3 regions of the Novosphingobium resinovorum genome follow, and region 1 is predicted to be linked to each of the others. Evidence: riboswitches for the same ligand, from Rfam matches in the RefSeq annotation. Region 1 holds a riboswitch; each other region holds the start of a gene.

The links. Region 1 has a riboswitch for cobalamin ahead of BES08_RS17755 (ferredoxin-like domain-containing protein). Riboswitches for the same ligand answer to the same signal wherever they lie in the genome.
Region 2: linked by a shared signal. The riboswitch ahead of BES08_RS16700 (TonB-dependent receptor) and the one ahead of BES08_RS17755 (ferredoxin-like domain-containing protein) in region 1 are both predicted to bind cobalamin.
Region 3: linked by a shared signal. The riboswitch ahead of BES08_RS24490 (TonB-dependent receptor) and the one ahead of BES08_RS17755 (ferredoxin-like domain-containing protein) in region 1 are both predicted to bind cobalamin.

What each region holds. Positions count from the first base shown of each region.
Region 1 is NZ_CP017076.1:2,038-5,310, forward strand. It holds gene BES08_RS31905 (FAD-binding protein) at 325-549, shown strand; cobalamin riboswitch at 789-1,004, shown strand; gene BES08_RS17755 (ferredoxin-like domain-containing protein) at 1,271-2,329, shown strand; gene BES08_RS17760 (precorrin-8X methylmutase) at 2,329-2,958, shown strand; gene cobI (precorrin-2 C(20)-methyltransferase) at 2,955-3,273, shown strand, end outside.
Region 2 is NZ_CP017075.1:3,579,024-3,582,296, forward strand. It holds gene BES08_RS16700 (TonB-dependent receptor) at 1-1,286, opposite strand, end outside; cobalamin riboswitch at 1,458-1,702, opposite strand; gene BES08_RS34595 (cold-shock protein) at 2,093-2,770, shown strand; gene rpoD (RNA polymerase sigma factor RpoD) at 3,130-3,273, shown strand, end outside.
Region 3 is NZ_CP017076.1:1,633,297-1,636,569, forward strand. It holds gene BES08_RS24490 (TonB-dependent receptor) at 1-1,338, opposite strand, end outside; cobalamin riboswitch at 1,527-1,768, opposite strand; gene BES08_RS24495 (hypothetical protein) at 1,915-2,214, shown strand; gene BES08_RS24500 (sulfotransferase family protein) at 2,326-3,273, shown strand, end outside.

The sequences.
Region 1 (3,273 bases):
GACTGCGGCTTTCCAAGCGGACAAGCAGGAGCTGGGCTCGGGCGGCACGCTGACGATCAGCATCGATGGTAAGCCGGTCGGCAGCGGGCGGATCGGGCGTACGATCCGGGGGCTGGATGTCTCATACCGAGGGGTTCGACGTCGGCATGGACACCATCACCCCGGTAAACTGCGACTACACGATCGCGAGCAGCCGGTTCTCGGGGACGCTTCGCAAACTCGAGTTCAAGCTGAAGTAACTTTTATATGTGGGGCGATACCGCATTCGAAGCGCCGTTCCGCACTTTGGGCAAGATCGATCAGGGGCCGTACTTCGCGGTCAAGATGGAAGCTGGCGGGCTGGGCACTGCAGGCGGTCGCAAGACCAACGCCGAAGCTCAGGTTATCGGCTGGAGCGGCAACCCGATCCCCGGTCTTTACGCTACGGGCAACGCGATGGCGGCGGTGCTGGGCGACGTCTACGGCGGAGCGGGCGGCACATTAGGGTCAAGCATGACCTTCGGTTACATCGCTGGACGTCATTTGGGAGAGCATATTTCCAATCACTGAGATATCCAGCGCCGATAAGGGGAAGCAGATTGCTGATGCACTTTGCTGCCCGCGACTTGGCCCCATCTACGGCGAGCCATGGGCACCATGATAAGAAACCGGACTTTCCGAACCTAGTAGCGAAAAATTGGCCGCTGAGCGGCCGGAATGGGTCGGTTCATACGTAGCGATGAAAAGCTATTGCACCTTGTGCATGCGCTGGATCACTGTAAGGGCGGCTTTGCAATTGGTTTCCAACTGTAAAACATGATCGCGCCGGTGCCCCTGACGGGGCTCAATCGGGAATGCGGTGCGGGGGCTTGCCCCCAAATCCGCGGCTGTCCCTGCAACTGTAAGCGGGTAGCGCGATGCACTGGCCCTTTCGAAAGGGCAGCCACTGGGCTGCAAAGTCCGGGAAGGCGTGCATCAAGCCGTGACCCGCGAGCCAGGAGACCTGCCGGCGCACTGGTCGCTCTTGCCTTGGTCCAGGGGATGGTCACGGCACGGTTGTTCTTCCGTCTGGGCGACGAAGCTGTGCGGCTGGGGCTGCACGTGCGCGTGTCGCCGGGTGCCTGTTGCGCCCGCCCGTCGGCCCGCGTCGGTCGGCTGTCGTCGGCAAGCCCTATCCTCGTTTCGGTCCGGTGCACGGGGTGGGATGGCTGTGAGGGCGCAGGGAGAGGGAGTGATAAGGGGTTGGTGCCCCGATGCCTGGCATCCGATGGCGGCGGGCGATGGGCTGCTGATGCGGGTCAAGCCGCACCTTGGCCGGATGAGCGCTACGCAAGCGGTGGCCTTGTGCGAGGCGGCGCTGACGCATGGCAGCGGCCTGATAGACCTGACACGACGCGCCAACCTGCAGATCCGCGGTGTGAGCGAGGCGCAGTGGCCCGCTCTGCTGGAGTGCCTGTGTACATTGAGCCTTGTCGATCGCGATGGTGAGCGGGAGGGCCGCCGGAACATCCTCGTCGCTCCGGAATGGCAGGCGGGCGACGACACCGTGCGAATTGCGAATGAACTGCGTGACCGGCTGACGGAGTTCCCACAGTTGCCCGGCAAAGTCGGTTTCGTCATCGACGCCGGAGAAGTTTCGGCGGTGGCCTGCGAAGCGGGCGATTTTCGTGTAGAGCGCGGCTGCGATGGCACCTTGGTACTGCGTGCTGATGGACGTGCCGAAGGTGTGCGCCTCACTATTGGGAGAGAGGTCGATGCCCTGCTGGCGCTCGCCCGATGGTTCGTCGACAGCGGAGGCGTTCAGGCCAAGCGGATGGTCCGGCACGGCGCTCCTTTGCCTGTTTGGGCCATGGGCGATACGCGGCCAGCCTCTTCTCCCGCGTCGCTTGCACCGGGTGAGGGCCGCGGACACGTTGCTTATGGCCTGCCATTCGGTCGCATTGAAGCCCGGACTTTGCTGGCCCTGATGCAGCGCTTAGGCGTTACCGGGCTGCGCCTGACGCCTTGGCGAGTGCTCCTTGTCGAAGGTGCATCCTTGCTCGACGTTCCCGGCCTTTTGACTGACCCTGCCGACCCGTTGCTGCGCGTCGATGCCTGCCCCGGAGCGCCCACATGCCCACAAGCCAGCGTGGAGACGCGCGATCTGGCGCGCCAGCTCGCGCCGGTCGTGCGGGGGCGTCTGCATGTCTCCGGCTGCGCGAAGGGCTGCGCCAGTCCGCTGCCTGCCGATGTGACGGTGACGGGCCGCAGCGGGCGCTACGATCTTGCTTTCGGTGCCCGTGCCGATGCCGAACCGCTGTACCGAGGGCTGGACAGCGCCGAAATTCTCGCCCGCCTTGGAGCTTCCTGATGCCGCATGTCTACGAGAAGGACGGCGCCGCGATCTATCGCCAGTCCTTCGCCATCATCCGTGCCGAGGCCGATCTCGCGCGCTTCGATGCCGAGGAAGAGCCTGTCGCGGTACGGATGATTCATGCGGCAGGCATGGTGGGGCTCGAGGCGTATATCCGTTTTTCGGACGGTTTCGCCTTGGCTGCGCGCAAGGCGCTGGTCGCAGGCGCGCCGATCTTGTGCGATGCGCGCATGGTGTCCGAAGGCGTGACCAGAGCGCGTCTGCCTGCCGACAACCGGGTGATCTGCACACTGGCGAACCCCGAAGTGCCGGAAATGGCGCGCGTCATGGGCAATACGCGCTCTGCCGCCGCGCTGGAATTGTGGCGGCCGCATCTGGCAGGCGCAGTGGTGGCCATCGGCAATGCGCCTACGGCATTGTTTCACTTGCTCAACATGCTGCAGGACCCAGCTTGCCCACGCCCGGCGGCGATCATCGGCTGTCCGGTGGGCTTTGTGGGGGCTGCCGAATCCAAGGACGCCTTGTGGGCGGAGGCACCTGTTCCCTGCTGCATCGTCGCAGGTCGCCTTGGTGGCAGCGCTATCACCGTCGCCGCAGTCAACGCCCTTGCGAGCCGCGCCGAATGAGCGGGTCAGAGAAGTACGGGACGGTTCACGGCGTCGGCCTTGGTCCCGGCGCGGAAGACCTCATGAGCGTGCGCGCGGATCGATTGGTGCGCGGCACCCGGCAGATCGCCTATTTCCGCAAGAAGGGCCGCTCCGGCCACGCTCGCCGCATTGCGCAGGGTCTGCTGCGCGCCGACGCGGTCGAGATCGCCATGGAATACCCGGTCACCACCGAGATCCCACTGGCCGATCCGCGCTACAACGCCTGCCTTTCGGACTTCTATGCCGAATGCACCGACCGGCTGCTGGCGGCGACCCGCAGCGGAGAAGACGTAG
Region 2 (3,273 bases), on a different replicon from region 1:
GCCATGGCGTCGCGCGCGCGGACGGCGTAGTGGTAATAGTCGCCTCGCAGGCCTCCGGTTAGCCTGAGGCCGGGCACCGGCTTCCAGGTCGCTTCGCCATAGAGCGCGCCGGACAGTTCCTCGACGTGATATCGACCCAACGAGGACAAAAAGGCGCGGGTTTCGGTACGATTCACCCCGACGTTGCCGATGTGATCGTAGCGGTTTTCAGTGCCAATGCTCAGTTGCAGCGTCGAGCCCAAAGCCCATTGCTTGCGCGCGGTGACACCCACGACCCAGCGCTTGTCGAACTGGTCGATCTGCGCGCTGGTGCTGTCCGGATCGGCATAAGTTGGGTTCGAATACATGTTCCAGTCGTAGTACTGGGCATAGACATTAGCGCTCCAGTTCGGCTGTCGCACCGCGACGTTGCCGACGAAGCGCGTTGTGCGGCCACGCGCCGAAGGATCGGGGGAGCAGAATTCGTCAGGGCACAGCGCACTGCCGATGATCCGCTCGGGGATCTGCTCGGTCGGCCGCCAAGTGGCGTGGTAGGCGTGGAGCGATGCTTCGACGGTGCCTTCGCCAGCGGACGCGATGTACTTCGCAAAGCCGGAGTAATGCCGCAGATGCTCGGCCTCCTGCCAGGGACCATCATAGCGCTTGGCCTGCCCCACCAGCGTGAGACTGCCACCCGCCACATCCTTGATGTTGCCACCGGCGGCCAGCCGCCCCGACTTGTACGATCCACCCTCTACCGAGATCCACGGGCGGTCGAACCCATCGATGGTCGTCATGTAGGCCGCGCCGGCCAGTGCAAAGTCGCCGCCATCTGCGCGGTACGGCCCCTTGCGGAAGTCTTCGCGGGCGACGATCTCGGGGATCAGGCCGTTGAGATCGAGATAGCCTTGGCCATGCCCGTGGCTGCGCAGGTTCATCTGCACGCCATCTATATAAGTCGTGAAGTCGGTGCCGTGATCGAGGTTGAAGCCGCGCAGGAAGTACTGGTTGGCCTTGCCGCTGCCCGAATGCTGCGCCGCTACCATGCCGGGCACCGCCTCAAGCAGTTCGGCGACCCGCAGAAGCGGACGGACCAGCAGGTCGGAACCGCCGACGCTGCCCTCGCTGGCGGCATGGGCGGTGCCGATCTTGGCCTCGCCGCGTCCGAACACCACGATTTCGCCGGAACCGCCATCCGCGCCGCCGGCGGATGCCTCTTCGGCGCAGGCGGGCATCGTCGCCAGCGCCATTGCGGTGCCTGCCACGATGCGCACCAGCGCAGCGCTTTTCATCAAATTCATCATCATTCCCCCCGACGCCTGCGACTGGGTGGGAGGCTTGCCGCCATCAAGACGGTCGACGCGCGCCGGCGGTCGGACGCCGCGGGCGACCGTCTGCGCGAACCGATGCGGCCTCCACCGCTGGTTCGTCGCTCGAACGGAATGATTCCGGGCCTTGGCCACCCCCTGGACCACGGCATGAGCGACCAGACGCAGGCAGGTCTCCTGGCTCACGGGTCAATGCGACGATGCAAGGCCTTCCCAGGCCTCGCATGTTGCAGCGTCCGGCCCAGTGACTGGCGGCAGGAACCTTTGCCCCACCGCACATATGCATCGCGCTCACCGCTTACAGTTGCAGGGACAGCCTCGGATTCGAAGGGCATGCCTTCTCACCGTGTTCCCTTTTAAGCCTCTTTCGAGGCACCAGCGCGATCTTGTCTGCACCAATGAAGGGCAGATATGGCGCGCTATCTCAAACGGTTTCACGGCACAAGCCTGTCTGTATGGCGTCCAGGTACGGCCTGTATCCTGAACTCCCGACTAGCGATGCCAGGGCTAACGGGCCGCTCCGGGGAGCAAAATTTGCTTCCGAGCGCGTGGCAAGGGTCGGCGGCGGCCGGATCGATTGTCGAATTGCGTGAAATTTCGGTCATCGCTGTGCTAAAGTCGCCTCCGTGCCATGCATCGCAGCCGATCGCAGAACTCTGGTCGCCAAGACGTCGTTGCGCTGCTATCGCCTTTCATCCTGCACCCTGAAACGGGTTCTGCGGCCTTGCGTGCTACGTTCACTCGCGAGGATAGGTTTCTCGGACTTAGCTTAAGGTACTTAAAAGATGACATTCGACAGGGGAAATCGCGGCCAAGGTCGCGACCGGTTCGGCGGCGGCGATGATCGTTGGAGCGGCGGCAACGATCGCTTTGGCGGTGGTGACCGCTTCGGTGGCGGCCAGCGTGGCGGCTTCGGCGGATCGCGAGGCGGCGGTTTTGGCGGTGGCGGTGGCGGTTCGCGCGGCGGCCCGGGCCAGGTTGTCGGTCAGGGCCGTGGGACGGTCAAGTTCTTCAACCCCGACAAGGGTTTCGGCTTCATCCAGCTTGAAGGCGGCGGCGACGATGCATTCGTGCACATCAGCGCCGTGCAGTCCGCCGGCCTCGAAACGCTGGCGGAAGGTCAGCAGCTGGAATTCCAGCTGGTCGAGCGAGGCGGCAAGATTTCCGCTTCCGAACTGACCATCGTGGGCGAGGTCATCGTTGCCGAACGTCGCGAGCGAAGTGCCGCACCTGTTCAGAATCAGTCCACTGGCGAGAAGGCCACCGGCACCGTCAAGTTCTTCAATAGCATGAAGGGCTTCGGCTTCATCGTCCGCGATGACGGTCAGCCTGATGCGTTCGTGCATATCAGCGCCGTCGAGCGCTCCGGTCTGCATGGCCTTTCGGAAGGCGATCAACTCGAATTCGAAATCGAGATCGATCGCCGGGGCAAGGCGTCGGCCGTGAATCTGGTCCAGCGCTGACTGATCTGGCCATGGCTGCCGCAGGAGGTCATGGCCTCATCTCGGGCTTTCCTCGATCGCATCGCGATCGGCGACGGACATCGAGCGGCTTATGTCGAAGGCCTTGATCAAAGCTGCCTTCGACAGGCCGACTGCGGGACGAGGGACGTGTTTCCTTGATTCGAACGTGCAGCATGCGGGCGGACCAGCTTCCTCCTGGAACCGATGTCCGGCCGCATTGCTTGAACCTTAGACCTGAAGTGGTTCATCCCTGCCTGTAGGCCGCCCTTCACCGGCATCATCAGGCTGATGATCTGAGAACCTAGCCTTGTCCTGGCGTCACCATCGTCATGAAAAGGCCAATAACGACAACGGATTGCATGACTAACGACGATCGCAGCGGCGACAACGACTCTCCTCTTCTCGACCTGGACAAGGGTTCGGTCCAGCGGTTCATCGCGCGCGCCAAAAGCCAGGGCGTCATCACGGTCAAGGAGTTGAATGCCGCGCTGCCGCAGGACCAG
Region 3 (3,273 bases), 1.6 Mb from region 1:
CACCAGCGAGAGCCGGTCGGACAGCGAGAGCCGGCTTTCGCCGAACAGCGCCCATTGCTGCACATCGGTCTTGTACTTGTAGCGGGTGCCGAATGTGCCGTCGAGGAACGTGCCCGGCGTATAGTCGTAAGGATCGACGAGGTCGAAGCGGCTGTTGGGCGAACTGTCGGTGCGCAGCAGCGAGCCGGTGTTGTACTCGCCGCCCAGGCTCAGGCGGTGGTCCATGCCAAGCAGCGTATGATCGAACACCGCGTTGAAGCGGTCGCCCCACTGTTTCGTCTTGTAGACAATCTCCAGATAGCTCGAGCGGCGGATCTGGTCGCCGGACCAGGCATAGCCCTCGGCATTGCGCCAGTGCTTGAAGCCGGTGAGGTAGTAGGCGACGTTGGTGATCGTCACCCCCTCGGCCGGTGTCCATTCGGCCTTGGCCTGGGTCCAGGCATCGTCGAAACGCAGCGAGCGGTCGGCGATGTTGTAGTTCTTCTTGCGGATTTCGCGCACCAGTTTGCCGTCTCGCAGCGGAGTGCCGTACCAGATCGTCGGGTCGAGGTCGGCGCGGTCGTGCGTCAGCGTCAGCACGAGGTCGTCGCGCGCCTGCCAGCGCAGCGCCGCCGAAAGCGCAAGACTGCGCGATTGCCCGCGCTCCATCCACCCGTCCGAACGGTTGTAGCTGAGATCGACGCGGTACGAGAGCCTGTCTCCGATCGGCCCGCCGATCCCGCCCGCCGCCGCATAAGTATCGAATGAACCGCCGCTGAGACGGACCTCGCCTTCGAACTGCTCGGTATTGGGCTTCTTGCGCACGACGTTGATCGCGCCGCCGATGCCGCCCTCTCCATAGAGGACCGAGGCCGCACCGCGCAGGACCTCGATCCGCTCGGCCATCCACGGGTCGGCGGGGAAGGTCTGCGTGGTCGTCGTGTAGACGCGCATCCCGTCGTAGAGCTGCATCACCGAGGTGTAGCCGGTGAACCCGCGCGAACTCAGCGAGTAACCGAAGGCCGAGCTGTTGTTGATGAGCCCCGGCGCGCGCGCGGCTGCGGCAACCACGGTGCGGTCGCCCAGGCTGCGGATCATCTCCCTGGTGATGACGTCGACGCTGGCCGGCGTCTGCATCGGCGTGAGGCCGAGGCGGCTGGAGGCGTCGGCCTGCTGGCCGAGTTGCAGGACACCCGCCTTGCGCGCGGTGACGACGATATTGCCCGCATCCGTGTTATTGGCATTCTCCGGCGCCGTCTCGGCGGCTTCCTGCGCCTGCGCCGAAGTCGCGGACATGCCAAGCATGCAGAATGACGCGCCCGAAGCGATCAGGCCGGAAAGAAGCGATCTCGTATTCATGTTGTAACCCCCGTTGCGTTTCCCAGTCGAACGGACAGGTTCCCGCGAGAGGGGTGTCCCCCCGCACGGGTGCAGCGGCGGAATCCGGGCGCGAACGAGCGACCGGCGAAACCCACCGTTGCGGCCTGGCCGCAAGTTCGTCGCTCAGACGGAGTACACCGTGCCGCGGCCATCCCCTGGACCAAGGCAAGAGCGACCGGACGCTGGCAGGTCTCCTGGCTTACGGGTCGTCACGCGATGCACGGCCTTCCCAGGCCTCGCAGGAGTTAGCGTCCGGCCCAGTGGCTGCGGCAGGGCACATTGGCCTGCCGCGATATGCATCGCGCTCACCGCTTACAGTTGCAGGGACAGCCTCGGCTTCGAGGGGTAGCCCCTCTCACCGCGTTCCCTTTTAAGCCCCTTTCGGAAGGCACCAACGCGATCGTGTCCCCCTTTTCGGAGGGACGGGCGGGGGATTATTCGCTGCGCGCACGATTTGCAAGCCGTTCGCGTGGGGCCTTCCGAAAGCCCGTCCTGCGAGTTTTCGGTTGCAACCTTGCTTTTCATTTTGGGCAACCCGTGCAATTTGCGGTGCCGATGACTGATCCACGACTCACCCTGATGGAAGCCATAGCCACGCGAAAGTTCGTGACGGCGCGTTACAACGGCAACACGATCACGCTTGCCCCGCACATGCTGTTCGAAAGGCACGGCGATCTTGTCGTCAGTGCCATGAACCCCGCGAAGGCACGCCGCAGCGACGAGGAGCCGGGTCTCGGCCAGTTCAAGCTGGCGGGCCTCTCGTCGATGGAACTGCTGAACGAGCACTTCGAGCCTCTGCCCTCCTACGACGGTACGCCCCCGCGCAGCGACGATTCCCTGATCCTTTCGGTCTGATCGCCCGATATCGCCAAGGTGATCGGCGGGTAGCTTCTAAAGTGTGCCCCATGTCTTCATGATCCCCTCCGAACGCCGCGCGATGACGCGGCACGGGATGAGGGAGAAGACATGCAGGCGCAGGACATCGTCGCAGCGGCAAGCGAACGGACCGGATTGAGCGACTTCGGCGATCCCGCGATCCTCGAAGGGCTTGGCGTGTTGCTGAAGTCCTACGAGGACGAAGCCAGATTCACCGAAGCGGGCATGGCGCGATCGGTCGATGCACTGGTGGCCGCGATGGCGAACCGGATGCGCGTGGAGGACTGGCTGGCGCGCCACCCCGAACTTCTGGAGCGCCCGGTCGAGAAGCCGCTGTTTGTCTTCGGCCTTCCGCGTACCGGCACCACGCTGGCGATCAACCTGCTGGAAGCCGACCCGGCGCGCCGCGCGTTCCTGCGCTGGGAAGCGTTCGATTCGGTGCCGCCGCCGCTGGTGCAGGAACTTCACGCCGGTCCCCGTCACGATGCCTGCCAGACGCGAACGCTGCAGGGGCTGAAGTACGCGCCGCAGATCGCCGCGATCCATTACGAGGAGGCCGACAGCCCGACCGAGTGCCAGTTCGCCATGGCGCCGTCGTTCTGCGCGCAGCTCTACGATTCCCAGGCGGACATTCCGGGCTACCACCGCTGGTTCCTGGACGAGGCCGACTACGCGCCCGCCTTCCGCTACGAAAAGCGGCTGCTGCAGCTGCTTCAGGCCAATGCCCCGGGGCGCTGGACGCTCAAGAACCCCTGGCACCCGTTGTTCCTCGATGCCCTGACGGCCGAGTTTCCTGACGCGCAACTGGTCATGACGCACCGCGATCCGGTCGAAGTGCTGGGCTCGGCCTGCAGCCTCGTCAAGGAAGTGCGGCGGATGTACAGCGATCAGGTCGATCTTCGGGCCATCGGAGAGAATCTGTTGGAGACGTTCGACCTGATGATCGCGCGGTCGAACGCCTTTCGTGCGAAGCACGGGCACGATGCGATCTTCGACGTGCAGTATCGCGATCTGGTGCGCGACCCGCTCGCCACGGCG